DNA from 2 places in the Staphylococcus sp. GDY8P57P genome. Region 1 is predicted to be linked to the other one. Evidence: riboswitches for the same ligand, from Rfam matches in the RefSeq annotation. Region 1 holds a riboswitch; the other holds the start of a gene.
The links. Region 1 has a riboswitch for lysine ahead of KA878_RS13130 (aspartate kinase). Riboswitches for the same ligand answer to the same signal wherever they lie in the genome.
Positions count from the first base shown of each region.

Region 2: linked by a shared signal. The riboswitch ahead of KA878_RS01160 (amino acid permease) and the one ahead of KA878_RS13130 (aspartate kinase) in region 1 are both predicted to bind lysine.

Region 1 is NZ_JAESLK010000052.1:25,271-33,504, forward strand. It holds gene cvfB (CvfB family protein) at 1-778, opposite strand, end outside; gene KA878_RS13125 (ABC-F family ATP-binding cassette domain-containing protein) at 932-2,536, shown strand; lysine riboswitch at 2,800-2,976, shown strand; gene KA878_RS13130 (aspartate kinase) at 3,061-4,263, shown strand; gene KA878_RS13135 (aspartate-semialdehyde dehydrogenase) at 4,327-5,316, shown strand; gene dapA (4-hydroxy-tetrahydrodipicolinate synthase) at 5,318-6,202, shown strand; gene dapB (4-hydroxy-tetrahydrodipicolinate reductase) at 6,202-6,927, shown strand; gene dapD (2,3,4,5-tetrahydropyridine-2,6-dicarboxylate N-acetyltransferase) at 6,966-7,685, shown strand; gene KA878_RS13155 (amidohydrolase) at 7,960-8,234, shown strand, end outside.
Region 2 is NZ_JAESLK010000003.1:74,114-82,347, reverse strand. It holds gene dnaI (primosomal protein DnaI) at 1-628, shown strand, start outside; gene thrS (threonine--tRNA ligase) at 936-2,873, shown strand; lysine riboswitch at 2,923-3,098, shown strand; gene KA878_RS01160 (amino acid permease) at 3,260-4,753, shown strand; ribosomal protein L20 leader region at 4,817-4,944, shown strand; gene infC (translation initiation factor IF-3) at 4,967-5,494, shown strand; gene rpmI (50S ribosomal protein L35) at 5,522-5,722, shown strand; gene rplT (50S ribosomal protein L20) at 5,777-6,133, shown strand; gene KA878_RS01140 (NUDIX domain-containing protein) at 6,284-6,892, shown strand; gene KA878_RS01135 (hypothetical protein) at 6,905-7,828, shown strand; gene tig (trigger factor) at 7,988-8,234, shown strand, end outside.

The sequences.
Region 1 (8,234 bases):
TGAATACTTCTTTGATTGCTTCTGGGCTTGATTTATCCCAAAAAGGTAATTCACCTTCGTATTCGACTAATAAATTAAATATTACTTGACCATCATCATCAAGACGTTCATGAGCTAGAGGTAAAAATGAACCATTTAGTTCACCTTTATCGTTATGACCAATAATCCGTACTTCTACTTCTTCTCCTAAACGTGGCTCTTCTTTACGTTCTGATTCATGTACAAAGATTTTATAGCCATCATTTGATAGCAAGAAACTTCCTATTCTTAATAATCGATATGGTCTTGCTTTAATAAGTTCATTTTGTTTTTCGTCATCATAAACTGGCGTAAACATTTTTTCTACGATTGTTTCACTAGCCAGGCGCGCAAACATTTGATTTTCTCTATCGATACGTAATGTAACGAGTACATAATCTCCAGTTTGAGGCCATAATGATTTCACTTTCGGTAAATCTTCCCAAGGAATAAGTACTTCTCTTGGTAAACCAACATCTACACGTGCACCATCACGGTCTGTTTTTAACACTTTGGCAAAATCATATTTGTCTTTCGTAATGTCCGGCATATTTTGAGTTGCAAATAATTCTCCAGAACGGTTTGGATAGATGAAGAAACTGTATTCTTCACCTGTTTCTAATTCATCTTCATCATTGATTTCTGATTGATTTAATTTTACTTGTTCACCATTTGGACCTTTTAAAAGGTATGTAGAACCTTCTAAACCAATGACTTCTAAAAATTCAATTGAACCAACGATATCTTTATCTAATGCCATAATATTCTCCTTCAAGGGTTTGTATTCTACATCATTATAACATGCATAGTAAAAACAAGCATTCACACGTTTACATTTACATTAGGTCGAAACTCTATACAGAATATGATATAATTTTTGCGTTAGATAAACGATAAATAAAGGAGTAAATGCATGCTACAAGTAACTGATGTAAGTTTACGTTTCGGCGATCGTAAACTATTTGAAGATGTAAATATTAAATTTACTGAAGGTAATTGTTATGGACTTATTGGTGCCAATGGTGCTGGTAAATCAACGTTTTTAAAAATTTTATCAGGAGAAATTGATTCTCAAACAGGACACGTTTCAATGGGTAAAGATGAACGTTTGGCTGTTTTAAAACAAGATCACTTCGCTTATGAAGATGAACGTGTATTAGACGTCGTTATCAAAGGTCATGAACGTTTGTATGAAGTAATGAAAGAAAAAGATGCCATTTATATGAAACCGGATTTCAGCGATGAAGATGGTATCCGTGCTGCTGAACTTGAAGGTGAATTCGCTGAAATGAATGGTTGGAATGCAGAAGCGGATGCTGCTTCCCTACTTTCAGGTTTAGGTATCGCTACTGAATTACATGATAAACAAATGTCTGAATTAGAAAATAATCAAAAAGTGAAAGTTTTATTAGCTCAAAGTTTATTTGGTGAACCAGATGTACTTCTACTCGATGAGCCTACCAATGGTTTAGATATTCCTGCTATTAGTTGGTTAGAAGATTTCTTAATTAATTTCGATAATACAGTCATTGTTGTATCACATGACCGTCACTTTTTAAATAATGTGTGTACACATATTGCTGATTTAGATTTCGGTAAGATTAAATTATATGTAGGTAACTATGATTTCTGGTATCAATCAAGTCAATTAGCTCAAAAAATGGCTCAAGAGCAAAACAAGAAAAAAGAAGAAAAAATTAAAGAATTACAAGACTTTATTGCACGTTTCTCAGCAAATGCTTCTAAATCTAAACAAGCGACAAGTCGTAAAAAACAATTGGAGAAAATTGAATTAGATGATATTCAACCTTCTTCAAGACGTTATCCATATGTTAAGTTCACGCCAGAACGTGAAATTGGAAATGATTTATTAACCGTACAAGGCCTATCTAAAACGATTGATGGTGAAAAAGTACTTGATAATATCTCATTCACTATGAATCCAAATGATAAAGCAATATTAATTGGAGATAGTGAAATTGCTAAAACAACACTATTGAAAATTTTAGCTGGTGAAATGGAGCCAGATGAAGGTACATTTAAATGGGGTGTAACGACATCATTAAGTTACTTCCCTAAAGATAACTCAGAATTCTTTGAAGGTATAGACATGAATTTAGTAGATTGGTTACGTCAATATGCGCCTGAAGATGAACAAACTGAAACGTTCTTACGTGGATTCTTAGGACGTATGTTATTTAGTGGTGAGGAAGTTAAAAAGAAAGCGAGTGTACTTTCTGGTGGTGAAAAAGTTCGCTGTATGTTAAGTAAAATGATGCTTTCAAGTGCGAACGTTTTACTATTGGATGAACCTACGAACCATCTTGATTTAGAAAGTATTACAGCAGTAAATGATGGTCTTGCTTCATTTAAAGGTTCAATCATCTTTACGTCATATGACTTTGAATTCATCAATACGATTGCAAACCGTGTCATTGATCTAAATCAACCAGGCGGTTTATCTAAAGAAGTCCCTTATGAAGAATATTTACAAGAAATTGGTGTATTACAAAAATAAATTTATAATTTAAAATAAGGTTGAGATTAAAGTATATCATTTAGAACACGTCGATTAAGTTCTAGAAAAGGATGACTTTGTGTCTCAACCTTAATTTTTTATACTGAATAAAGGTCTCAACACCGAAATTTTTCACTTTTAATTCATATTTACCTTCATGATGAAAAATAGCCTTTAATTTTTCAGTCTATTTCAAAAAATCACAATTATCGGTTTACAGACACAATTGCCATATGTATAATATAAAACATAGCAATTGAATAAGAAATTGATGAGGCGCATCAATCATTAGTATATATTAGATACACTGTCTGCAACAGCTAATATAGAAAGGGTGCGATGCCGAAATGAATCATAATCGCAGGTATGATTTGTTGGACTTTGTGGTTAAGAGCTGAGAGTTTGTCATTATTTAAAAATAATGGAGTGCATCACTTGTATATAAATTATGAGCAAGTTCGAGCATTCCGAACTTGCTCTTTTTTTATAACGTGTGCCTCCCCTAATCTGTAGGAGGTATCGTATTGAAACGAAGTGTTTTGAAATTTGGCGGTTCATCCGTTGCTGATTTTACAAAAATAAAAAATATAGCTAAAATGCTGAAACGTCGAGTAGACGAAGGTGAACAATTAATTGTAGTAGTCAGTGCTATGGGGAAAACAACAGATCAACTAATTGATAATGTCTTCCATTTGACTGCGACACCTAAAGATGAAGAACTTGCACTGTTACTTACTACTGGTGAACAACAAACGGTATCCTATTTATCAATGGTGTTAAATGATATCGGCGTGACTGCTAGAGCCATGACTGGTTATCAAGCAGGTATTAAAACGGTTGGTCATCATTTGAAAAGCAGAATTGCAGAAATTGATTCAAAAACCTTTGATCAAGCTTTTCAAAATAACGACATTTTAGTCGTAGCAGGCTTTCAAGGTATCAATGATGAGTTAGAACTTACAACTTTAGGTCGCGGTGGTTCTGATACAACGGCAGTTGCCTTAGCAGCAAGTAATCAAATACCTTGTGAAATATATACAGATGTTGATGGTGTCTATGCAACCGATCCAAGAGTTCTTAGTAGAGCAAAGCGCTTAGATTATGTATCTTACGAAGAAATGATGGAAATGAGTGCACTTGGTGCAGGTGTACTTGAAACCCGTAGTGTTGAGCTTGCCAAGAATTACGATATACCATTGTATTTGGGAAGAACACTATCAAATGTGAAAGGAACGTGGATTATGCCAAGAACAGAAATTTTAGAAAAGAAAGCAGTCACGGGCGTCGCTTTAGATAAACATATGATGCATGTAACGATAAGCTACCCCCTACCTGACAATCGTTTGTTAACGCAATTGTTTACAGCGTTAGAAGATGGCTCAGTTAATGTAGATATGATATCGCAAATCGTTAACATCGAAGGGCTACAATTATCGTTTACGATTAAAGATAGTGATGTGCATCAAATTTCACATATTTTAAGTGGGCTTTCCGCTCAATTTGAAGCTTTAGATTATAAAATTAATGAAGCTTACGTCAAAATTTCATTAATTGGTTCAGGCATGAGAGATATGTCAGGCGTAGCATCCAGAGCGTTTATTACACTAATTAACGCCAACATCCCTTTTTATCAAACAACAACTTCAGAAATCAGTATTTCATATGTCATTGACGCTGAAAATGGCGAAAAAGCCGTAGAGCGATTATACGAGGCATTTGATATATAATTCATATAACATTTAAGTTAAATTTTAGGAAAATTCAAACAAATATTATTGGAGTGATAAATTATGACAAAATTAGCAGTGGTTGGAGCAACAGGATTAGTTGGAACAAAAATGTTAGAAACTATTGATCGTAAACACATTCAATTTGACGAATTGGTCTTATTCTCATCTGCAAGATCTGCGGGGAAAGAAGTTGAATTTCAAGGTCAAACATATGTTGTTCAAGAACTAACAGAAGATGCAGCTAGTGCCCACTTTGACTATGTTTTGATGAGTGCTGGTGGCGGTACAAGTGCACAATTCGCCCCTATTTTTGAAAAAGCTGGTGCAATCGTTATTGATAATTCAAGCCAATGGCGAATGACTGAGGATGTAGATTTAATTGTACCTGAAGTTAATCAACCAGAATTCAAACGTGGTATTATTGCCAATCCTAACTGTTCAACAATTCAATCGGTAGTGCCATTAAAAGTGTTACAAGATCAATTTGGTTTAAAACGTGTGGCATATACTACGTATCAAGCAGTTTCGGGCTCTGGTATTAAAGGTAAACGAGATTTAGCAGAAGGTGCAAATGGGAAAGAACCAGAAGCATATCCACACCCTATTTACAATAATGTGTTACCTCATATCGATGTGTTTTTAGAAAATGGATATACAAAAGAAGAACAAAAAATGATTGATGAAACACGCAAAATTTTACATGAACCAGTTTTAAAAGTCACAGCTACATGTGCCCGCGTTCCGGTACAAGATAGCCATAGTGTTGAGATTGACGTTACGCTTGATAAAGAAGCAACTGTACAAGACATTAAAGCGTTATTCGATAAAGATGATCGTGTTGTATTAGTTGATAATCCTGACAATAATGAGTATCCTCAGGCACTTACTTCTACTGGTAAAGATGACGTGTTTGTTGGTCGTATTCGTAGAGATGACTCATTGGATAATACGTTCCACGTATGGTGTACGTCAGACAATTTATTGAAAGGTGCAGCCTTGAATGCCGTGCAAGTATTAGAGCAAGTAATCAATTTAAAAGGAGCTAGATAATATGCCACATTTATTCGAAGGTGTAGGTGTAGCACTTGCTACCCCTTTCAAAAATAATGAAGTTGATTATAATGCATTAGAGAGACACGTAGACTTCCTTTTAGAAAATGGTGTAAAAGCCATTATTGTAAATGGAACTACAGCTGAAAGCCCTACTTTAACTGAAGAAGAGAAAGCGCATATTCTAGAATCAGTGATTCAACAAGTCAATCATCGTGTGACAATTATCGCAGGTACAGGTACTAATAATACTGCCAAATCTATTCAAGCATCACTACGCGCAAAAGCACTTGGTGCGGATGCAATTATGCTAATTACACCCTACTACAACAAAACGAATCAACGTGGTTTAATTAAACACTTTGAAACAATTGCAAATGAAGTTAAATTGCCTGTAGTACTTTATAATGTACCTTCTCGAACAAATATGACGATTGAACCAGAAACGGTTGAAACATTAAGCCATAATCAATACATTGTTGCAATTAAAGATGCTACAAATGATTTTGATTATTATGAAGATGTAAAACGTCGCATTGATCAAGAAACTTTTGCATTGTACAGCGGTAATGATGACAATGTTGTTGACTTTTATAATAGAGGTGGCAATGGTGTTATATCGGTTATTGGTAACGCTATTCCTAGAGAATTCCAAGCATTATACGATGCGAAACAACGTGGAGAAGATATTTCAAAAGATTTTGAACCGATTGGTAAATTATTGGGTGCATTATCTGTAGATGTTAACCCTATTCCGATTAAAGCGTTAACGAGTTATCTAGGATTCGGAGATTATGAATTACGTTTACCACTGATTCCTTTAGAAGTAGAAGATGCTAAAGTATTAATTGACGCATTTCAACAATTTAAAGCAGGTGAACTTTAATGAAAATATTACTTATCGGTTATGGTGCAATGAATCAGAGAGTGGCACGTTTGGCAGAAGACAAAGGTCATGAAATTATAGGTGTTATAGAGCCACAAAACAATGAAACAACGCCATATACGCATTACAGTCATATTGCTGATGCGCAAAATGAAGCGGATGTGGCCATAGACTTTTCAAATCCTAATCTATTATTACCTCTACTTGATGAGCCGTTTCAATTGACTTTAGTGGTAGCTACTACTGGTGAAAAGGAAAAAATAGTTGAAAAGTTAAATGAATTAGGTCAAAGCATGCCTGTCTTCTTTAGTGCAAATATGAGTTATGGTGTGCATGCATTAACTAAAATATTAGAAGCTGCAGTACCGCTTTTACAAGATTTTGATATTGAGTTGACTGAAGCACATCATAATAAAAAAGTAGATGCCCCTAGTGGCACATTAGTTAAATTATATGACGTCATCAAAGACTTACGTCAAAACAGTACACCTGTATATGATCGTCATGAGCGCACTGAACAACGCAGTAAAGATGAAATTGGTATTCACTCTATTCGAGGTGGCACAATAGTTGGTGAACATGACGTGTTATTTGCTGGAATAGACGAAACCATTACAATTTCGCATAAAGCACAGTCAAAGGATATCTTTGCTAACGGTGCCATTACTGCCGCAGAAAAATTAATAAATCAATCTAATGGTTATTACACGTTTGATAACTTATAAAATATAAAATTCTATCTATTATTAAGGAGAGTTCAATTATGGTACAACACTTATCAGCTGAAGAAATTATTCAATATATCAGTGATGCTAAAAAATCTACACCATTAAAAGTATATGCCAATGGACATTTTGATGGTGTTACCTTCCCAGAATCTTTTAAAGTATTTGGTTCTGACGATTCTAAAGTTATATTTTGTGAAGCAGATGATTGGAAGACATTCTATGAAACAAATCAATCTGTAATTACGGAGTTAGAAATTGAAATGGATCGACGAAATTCAGCTATTCCGCTTAAAGATTTAACGAATACGAATGCACGTATTGAGCCAGGTGCATTCATTCGAGAACAAGCAATTATCAAAGATGGCGCTGTTGTAATGATGGGTGCAACGATAAATATTGGTGCAGTTGTTGGCGAAGGCACTATGATTGATATGAATGCAACACTCGGTGGTCGTGCTACAACTGGTAAAAATGTACATGTAGGTGCTGGCGCTGTGTTAGCAGGTGTTATTGAACCCCCTAGCGCCTCTCCAGTAATCATTGATGATAATGTGTTAATCGGTGCGAATGCGGTTATCTTAGAAGGAGTTCATGTTGGTGAAGGTGCAATTGTTGCTGCTGGTGCTATTGTCACTCAAGACGTTCCAGCTGGTGCAGTTGTTGCTGGTACACCAGCCAAGGTCATTAAACAAACTTCTGAAGTTGAAGATTCTAAACGTGAAATCGTTTCAGCATTAAGAAAATTGAATGACTAATACGATATGTATTTGATAAGTGTCTGTGACACAATTTATTATTTTATGGCTATAATGCATGATTGTAATAGCTGACTGAACTGAGAAGGCGCTTAACATAAGCTCTTCTCAGTTTTAGTTATTCTCGAGAGTGATGACGCGCTAGTATGACGCGTTATTCTTTCTCTATTCTCACACTTTAATCATATTTTAAATTACAATCACACCATACATAAAAAGATGAAATAAGTTACAATAATGATAAGACGAATATAGTAAACAAAGGAATGATATGATGAGCGAATTAGAGTTTGTAACGAAACATAGAAGACATTTACATCAACATCCAGAATTAAGTCTACATGAGTTTGAGACAACAGAATACATTACACATTTTTTAGATGACTTAGGGGTTTCTTATGAGAGACCGCTTGAAACAGGTGCAATTGCTTATTTAAAAGGTAATAGTGATCATACCGTTGCATTTCGAGCAGATATTGATGCGTTACCTATTTTTGAAGAAAATGATGTTGACTATCGTAGTCAAACAGACAATGTGATGCATGCGTG
Region 2 (8,234 bases), on a different contig from region 1:
ATGCAAAATTAAACATGATGAAGAAAAATTCAATGCGCATTTAATAACTTCACACCATATGCAACGCGATACGTTAAACGCTAAGATGAAAGATATCTATGATTCAGATATACATCGACTAGCTATCGCTAAACATGCGAATGATATGTGCAAGCAATTAGTTAATGGCGAGAAGGTAAAAGGTATGTATATTCATGGTCCTTTTGGAACAGGTAAGTCGTTTATCTTAGGTGCAATTGCAAACCAACTTAAAGCTAAAAGTATCGCCTCTACGATTGTTTATTTACCTGAATATATTCGTACACTTAAAAGTGGCTTCAAAGATGGTAGTTACGAAACTAAGTTACAACGCATAAGAGAAGCAAAAATATTAATGATAGATGATATTGGCGCAGAAGAAGTGACACCATGGGTGAGAGATGAAGTGATTGGTCCATTGTTACACTATCGAATGGTCCAAGAACTTCCAACATTTTTCTCATCAAATTTAAATTTTGACGAGTTAGAGCATCATTTATCGATTACGCGTGAAGGTGCAGAAGAAACGAAAGCAGCTAGAATTATAGAAAGAATTAAAACATTGTCAACACCATATTATTTAGATGGTAAAAATTTAAGAAATAATTGAAATTTAAAATAACTATTGTATAATTAAGATAAATCTTAATCGTTGAAATAGTTGAAGATATGATAATTTAATCCATGTTATACAGCGAGCTAATATTTAGGATGAGAATTTAGCTAACATATTAAGTTATTACTCCTTCATTATTAGGTATTGGTAATCAATGCCCGGCTCAAGACCGTTATCTTAAGCAGAGATGTTTAGCAATTGCTAAATAACTAGGGTGGTACCACGACAAACTCGTCCCTTTTTTAGGGGGCGAGTTTTTTTATTTCAACGAAAATAGAATTTAATTACGGAGGTTTTATAAATGGATCAAATCAATGTTCAATTTCCAGATGGCAATTCGAAAGCGTTTGATAAAGGAACAACAACTGAAGATATAGCACAATCAATTAGCCCAGGATTAAGAAAAAAAGCTGTGGCTGGTAAATTTAATAATCAAATGGTGGATTTAACTAGACCATTAGAAGAAGATGGAAGTATTGAAATTGTAACACCTGGTAGTGATGAAGCACTTGAAGTTTTACGCCATTCTACTGCACATTTAATGGCTCAAGCTTTAAAACGTTTATACGGGGATGTGAAATTTGGTGTTGGACCGGTTATAGATGGCGGTTTTTATTATGATTTTGATATGGACGAAAAAGTTTCATCAGATGACTTTGAAAAAATTGAAAAAACAATGAAACAAATTGTTAATGAAAATCATAAAATTGAACGCAAAGTTGTATCTAGAGATGAAGCTAAAGCTTTCTTCAAAGATGATCCATATAAATTAGAATTAATCGATGCTATTCCCGAAGATGAAAGTGTAACGTTATATTCACAAGGTGAATTTACGGATTTATGTCGCGGTGTACACGTTCCTTCAACTTCTAAAATCAAAGAATTTAAGTTACTTTCAACTGCTGGTGCCTATTGGCGTGGAGACAGTAATAATAAAATGTTACAACGTATTTATGGTACAGCCTTTTTCGATAAAAAAGATTTAAAAGCACATTTAGAAATGCTTGAAGAACGTCGTGAACGAGATCATCGTCGCATTGGTAAAGATTTAGAACTATTCACAAATAACCCATTAGTAGGGGCTGGATTACCATTGTGGTTACCAAACGGTGCTACAATCCGTCGTGAAATTGAACGCTACATTGTTGATAAAGAGGTAAGTATGGGATATGACCATGTTTATACACCTGTATTAGCAAATGTGGAGTTATATAAAACGTCTGGACACTGGGACCATTATAGAGATGACATGTTCCCACCAATGAAATTAGATGAAACAGAAGAGATGGTATTACGACCTATGAACTGTCCGCATCATATGATGGTTTATAACAACCGTCCACATTCTTATCGTGAATTACCTATTCGTATTGCTGAGTTAGGTACTATGCATAGATATGAAGCGAGTGGTGCTGTATCAGGTTTACAACGTGTACGTGGAATGACATTAAATGACTCTCACATTTTTGTAAGACCTGATCAAATCAAAGATGAGTTTAAACGTGTTGTAAATATGATTCAAGAAGTATATAGAGACTTTGGCTTTGAGGATTATACATTTAGATTAAGTTACAGAGATCCTGAAGACAAAGAGAAATATATGGATGACGATGAAATGTGGAATAAAGCTGAAACTATGCTAAAAGAAGCGGTTGATGAAATGGGATTACCATACGTTGAAGCGATTGGCGAAGCGGCATTCTACGGTCCAAAACTAGACGTACAGGTTAAAACTGCTATGGGTAAAGAAGAAACATTATCTACTGCGCAAATTGATTTCTTATTACCAGAAAGATTTGAATTAACTTACATCGGTAGTGATGGTGAAAATCATCGACCAGTCGTTATTCATCGTGGTGTCGTTTCAACTATGGAACGTTTCGTAGCCTTCTTAACTGAGGAAACAAAAGGTGCCTTCCCAACATGGTTAGCACCAAAACAAGTTGAAATTATCCCAGTTAATGTAGATTTACATTATGATTATGCTAGAAATTTACAAGATGAATTAAAATCACAAGGCGTTCGTGTAGAAATCGATGACCGTAATGAAAAAATGGGTTACAAAATACGTGAAGCCCAAATGCAAAAAATACCTTACCAAGTTGTAGTAGGCGATAAAGAAGTTGAAAATAACGAGGTTAATGTACGTAAGTATGGTTCTCAAGATCAAGACACAGTTGAAAAAGATGAATTCATTTGGAATTTAGTTGATGAAATTCGTTTGAAAAAACGCAGATAGTCTTGATAAAAAAGACAGCATAATGTATATTACTATATAGTTAAATAAAAAAAGAGTTAGAGGTTGCGTCTTTAATGAGTAACACTTCAGAAGTTATTAGGGAACGTATGTTGAAAGTGTGAAAGGTAAAGATGCCGAAATGAATGATATCCTTAAAGATCATTTGTTGGGACAGTTATCGAACAGAAACTGTACTGTCACAATTTGTGATGTGCTACCGAAATAGATTAAGCAAATGGTTGCATATCTTAAGGTATGCAACCATTTTTATATGCTTTAAAAAGTATGAAAAATGGTTTGAAAGTATTGATTGAATGCGTTCATAATCATCGCATAACACAACAAAACGATTTTAGTTAGCCTCTACTGTAAGAAAGGGAGCTTCTATGAGAAAAGTAGAAAGTCAAAATGACGGTATCAAAAGAGGATTGAAAGATCGCCATATTTCTATGATCGCTATGGGAGGTTGTATAGGAACTGGATTATTCATGACATCTGGTGGTGCAATACATGATGCTGGTGCATTAGGTGCTTTAATTGCGTATGCCATTATAGGTGCGATGGTGTTTTTCCTAATGACATCTCTAGGTGAAATGGCAACATATCTACCGGTTTCTGGATCATTTAGTACTTATGCAACACGATTCGTAGATCCATCTTTAGGATTTGCGTTAGGATGGAATTATTGGTTTAACTGGGTTATTACAGTTGCAGCGGATGTTACAATTGCTGCTCAAGTTATTCAGTATTGGACACCTATGGCTGGCATTCCAGCTTGGATATGGAGTTGTATTTTCTTAGTCATTATATTCGCTTTGAATTCTTTATCAGTGAGAGTTTATGGTGAAAGTGAATATTGGTTCGCATTAATCAAAGTCGTAACAGTTATCATCTTTATCGTCATTGGTTTGTTAACGATATTAGGTATCATGGGTGGCGAATTTGTAGGCTTTGATACATTTACTAAGGGTGAAGGACCTATTTTAGGTGGCAACCTAGGTGGCAGTTTATTATCAATTCTAGGTGTATTCTTAGTTGCTGGATTCTCATTCCAAGGTACTGAATTAATTGGTATAACTGCTGGAGAATCTGAAAATCCAGAGCGCGCAGTACCAAAAGCCATTAAACAAGTATTCTGGAGAATATTACTATTCTATATTTTAGCGATATTTGTTATTGGTATGTTAATTCCTTATGATAGCAATGCTTTAATGGGTGGCGATGACAATATTGCTACGTCACCTTTTACATTAGTATTCAAAAATGCTGGTTTAGCCTTTGCAGCATCATTTATGAATGCAGTTATTTTAACTTCTGTATTATCTGCAGGTAACTCAGGTATGTATGCATCAACACGAATGTTATATTCTATGAGTAAAGATAAATTAGCTTTCCATTCATTTGGTAAAACGAATAAATATGGTGTGCCATACTTATCATTATTTGCGACAGCAATTTTAGTTGTTATTATTTTCTTAGTTCAAAAACTAAGTGGTGACGCATATGAATATATTGTTGCTGCAAGTGGTATGACAGGCTTTATCGCATGGGTTGGTATTGCGATTAGTCATTATAGATTTAGACGCGCATTTGAAAAACAACATCACAGTAAGAGAGAATTAAAATATAAAGCAAAATGGTTCCCATTCGGTCCAATTTTTGCAGGGATACTTTGTGTGATTGTTATTATTGGGCAAGATGTTGATTTCATTAAAACAGGTCATTTTGATTTAAATCGATTTGTTATCACATACATGGGTATTCCAGTATTCTTAGTGTTCTTTATTTATCATAAATTGAGATATAAAACTAAGATGATTCCATTGGATAAAGTAGACTTAAGACAAGATGTGTCAATGGATGAAGTAAAACATCATTAAATTAAAAATATTTGTTGACTTATACCACATACACTGATATGATTAATAACGTTGAATACGAAACGTACCAAGTAGAAACACCCGTTTCTCACCTGTAGCGACGCATTAAGCAGTTGGCAGGTTAATCATGTCACACATTATATGTGTATGAGAGAAGAGCGGGCATTCTATGCTCGCTCTTTTTGCTTGGAAAATTTCGTAAAATTTTGGGAGGTGTCAATCATAGCAAAAGATCAAACGCAAGTTAACGAAAAGATTCGCGCTAAAGAATTACGTTTAATTGGCCAAAATGGTGACCAAATTGGTGTTAAATCAAAACGAGAAGCTTTAGAAATGGCTGAACGTGTTGAATTAGATTTAGTAGTTGTAGCACCAAATGCTAAACCACCTGTTGCGAGAATTATGGATTATGGTAAATATAAATTCGAACAACAGAAAAAAGAAAAAGAAATGAAAAAGAAACAAAAAGTTATCAATGTTAAAGAAATACGCTTAAGTCCAACTATTGAGGAACACGATTTCCAAACTAAGTTGAAAAATGGTCGTAAATTCTTATCTAAAGGCGATAAATGTAAAGTTTCTATTCGTTTTAGAGGTCGTGCAATTACGCATAAAGAAATTGGTCAACGCGTATTAGAAAAATTCGCTGACGAATGTAAAGATATTGCCACTGTTGAACAGAAACCTAAAATGGAAGGGCGTCAAATGTTTATCATGTTAGCGCCTGTTAACGAAAAATAATTCATTATTATTAGGAGGAAATGAATCATGCCAAAAATGAAAACTCACCGTGGAGCAGCTAAACGTGTTAAAAGAACTGGTTCAGGTCAATTAAAACGTTCAAGAGCTTTCACATCTCACTTATTCGCAAATAAAAACACTAAACAAAAACGTAAATTACGTAAAGCTAAATTAGTTTCTAAAAGCGATATGAAACGCGTAAAACAATTATTAGCTTATAAAAAATAATTGTCATTAATAAACGAACGATAAATCATTGTTATATCTAAGGAGGAATTTAATATGCCACGAGTTAAAGGTGGAACAGTAACAAGAGCACGTCGTAAAAAAACGATTAAATTAGCTAAAGGTTACTTCGGTGCTAAACACACATTATATAAAGTAGCAAAACAACAAGTAATGAAATCAGGTCAATACGCTTTCCGTGACCGTCGTCAACGTAAACGTGACTTCCGTAAATTATGGATTACACGTATCAATGCAGCTGCACGTCAACATGACATGAGCTATTCAAGATTAATGAACGGCTTGAAAAAAGCAGACATCAATATTAACCGTAAAATGCTTTCTGAAGTAGCTATTTCAGATGAAAAAGCATTCGCTGAATTAGTATCTAAAGCTAAAGAAGCTTTAAAATAATTGATTTAATAAAGATGACTTTGAAGTCATCTTTTTTTGTTTTCAAATAATTAAAAATTGAAATTATAAATCGTTAATGCACCTTTATTTGTTCTTTGGTGATTGAGTTTGATAAAATGCTAATTAAGAAATTATTGTAAGGAGAACACTATGTCTAAATATGATGAGCAAATTATAGTAGTACCAAGAGATATCCTTTTTGAAGAAGAATCAAACGCCTTTAATGGGTTTTTAACTAAAAATGATCCACAAGGCAAAGCAATATTTAATACTTTTTCTAAATATGAAGTTAAACGACGTGGAGATATGGAAGAGGACCCTTCATATAAACAATTAATTTCATATTGCTTACTAGAAAATGAAAAAAATGAATTGCTAATTTATAAAAGGTTAAGCGGTGGTGGAGAATCACGTTTACACGGTCAATCATCTATTGGTGTGGGTGGACACATGAATGATGTAATAGGCGCGAGTTCGATTAATGAAATTTTAAGAGAAAATGCTCAAAGAGAACTTGAAGAGGAAGTAGGATTATCTGAAGCCAATTCTCAAAATATGGAATATATCGGATTTATAAATGATGATACAAATGATGTTGGCAAAGTACATATTGGTGTAGTTTTTAAAATTAAAGTTAACTCAAATGATATTGAAGTTCGCGAAACAGATACATTAAAAGTTCAATGGTTGGAGAAAGAAAGCATTGATAATTATGATGATTTTGAAACATGGAGTGCATTGATTTTAAAAGAGTTATAGGAGGGAGATGAAATGTCTGATATTATCCCTTTTCCGAAATTGCAACAAAAATTATATAAAGATATTAAAGTAGCACATAATAAGCAACAATATGAAATGCTATACCAATTGTTTGAAAATTATGAGACACAATTTGAATTAGACGAAACACTAGCTTTAATTAAATGTAATATGCTGTATCATTTAAATTCTTTTTTAGAGTTAAGAGAAGAGGCTATTGTACTCTTGAAAAGAGGGATTCAACAATATGATGAGTTAATGTTATATTACATCAAAGCGTTAAATGGTCTTGGGCAGTATTATGAATCCGTCAATGTTATTAATCAGATCATAGATGAAGTTCAAAGTCATAAAACTAGAATGGCGTTATTCCCACTAAAAGAATATGCGCAATCACAGTTGAATGAAGATAAACATATAACTAGTCAAATGTTGACTAAATTCAACACCTTGAACCTAAACGAACAAATTCAATTAATACTTAAATTGATTGATAATGGCCATTATGAATTTAAAGAAACCATTGCCTTTTTGCTAGCCAATGAGGTAGAAGCAGATAATTTAAAGAGTTTAATGATCGAATTTTTAAGGTTTGCTGGATATCATTCAGCGATTTCGATAAAAAAGATGGGTCACTCCATTAAAGTTATTCCATCTGAGCTTAATGGTCTAGAACATACTGAACTTAAAACTCAAGTCATTCCTAAAGTCATTGAGCGTTTAGAGAATGGAGCGCTAAACATCATAGATGAAGCCATACATGCAATGAATAACCATGCTATATTATTATATCCACTTAATATATATGAATTATTTGATTATGAAGATTGGATTATGGGATATGATGTTTATTTTAAATCAATGATTGGTATAGAAAGTACGGAAGCTAATTTAGACGTATTAAGTTTTATTCATCAACTTGATGGTCAACTTTGAGCAAATTATTTTATAATATTAAATGAATTCGTTAAAGTTAGATTATTGAAATTTAAAAGTGTTTTAAAGCCCTATAAAAGACTGTTTGTGTCCGTATTGGACGTGTGCTATAATAGGGAAGTTGAAAAAATAAAAATGTAATCATGGAGGTATTTATACATGACAGCAACTTGGGAAAAAAAGGAAGGTAACGAAGGATTATTAAAAGTTACAGTTCCAGCAGAAAAAGTAGACAAAGCATTAGATCAAGCATTTAAAAAAGTAGTTAAACAAATTAACGTGCCTGGTTTCCGTAAAGGTAAAGTGCCTCGTCCTATCTTTGAACAACGTTTCGGTGTAGAAGCATTATATCAAGATGCAGTAGACATTCTATTACCTGAAGCTTATGGTGAAGCGATTGATGAAA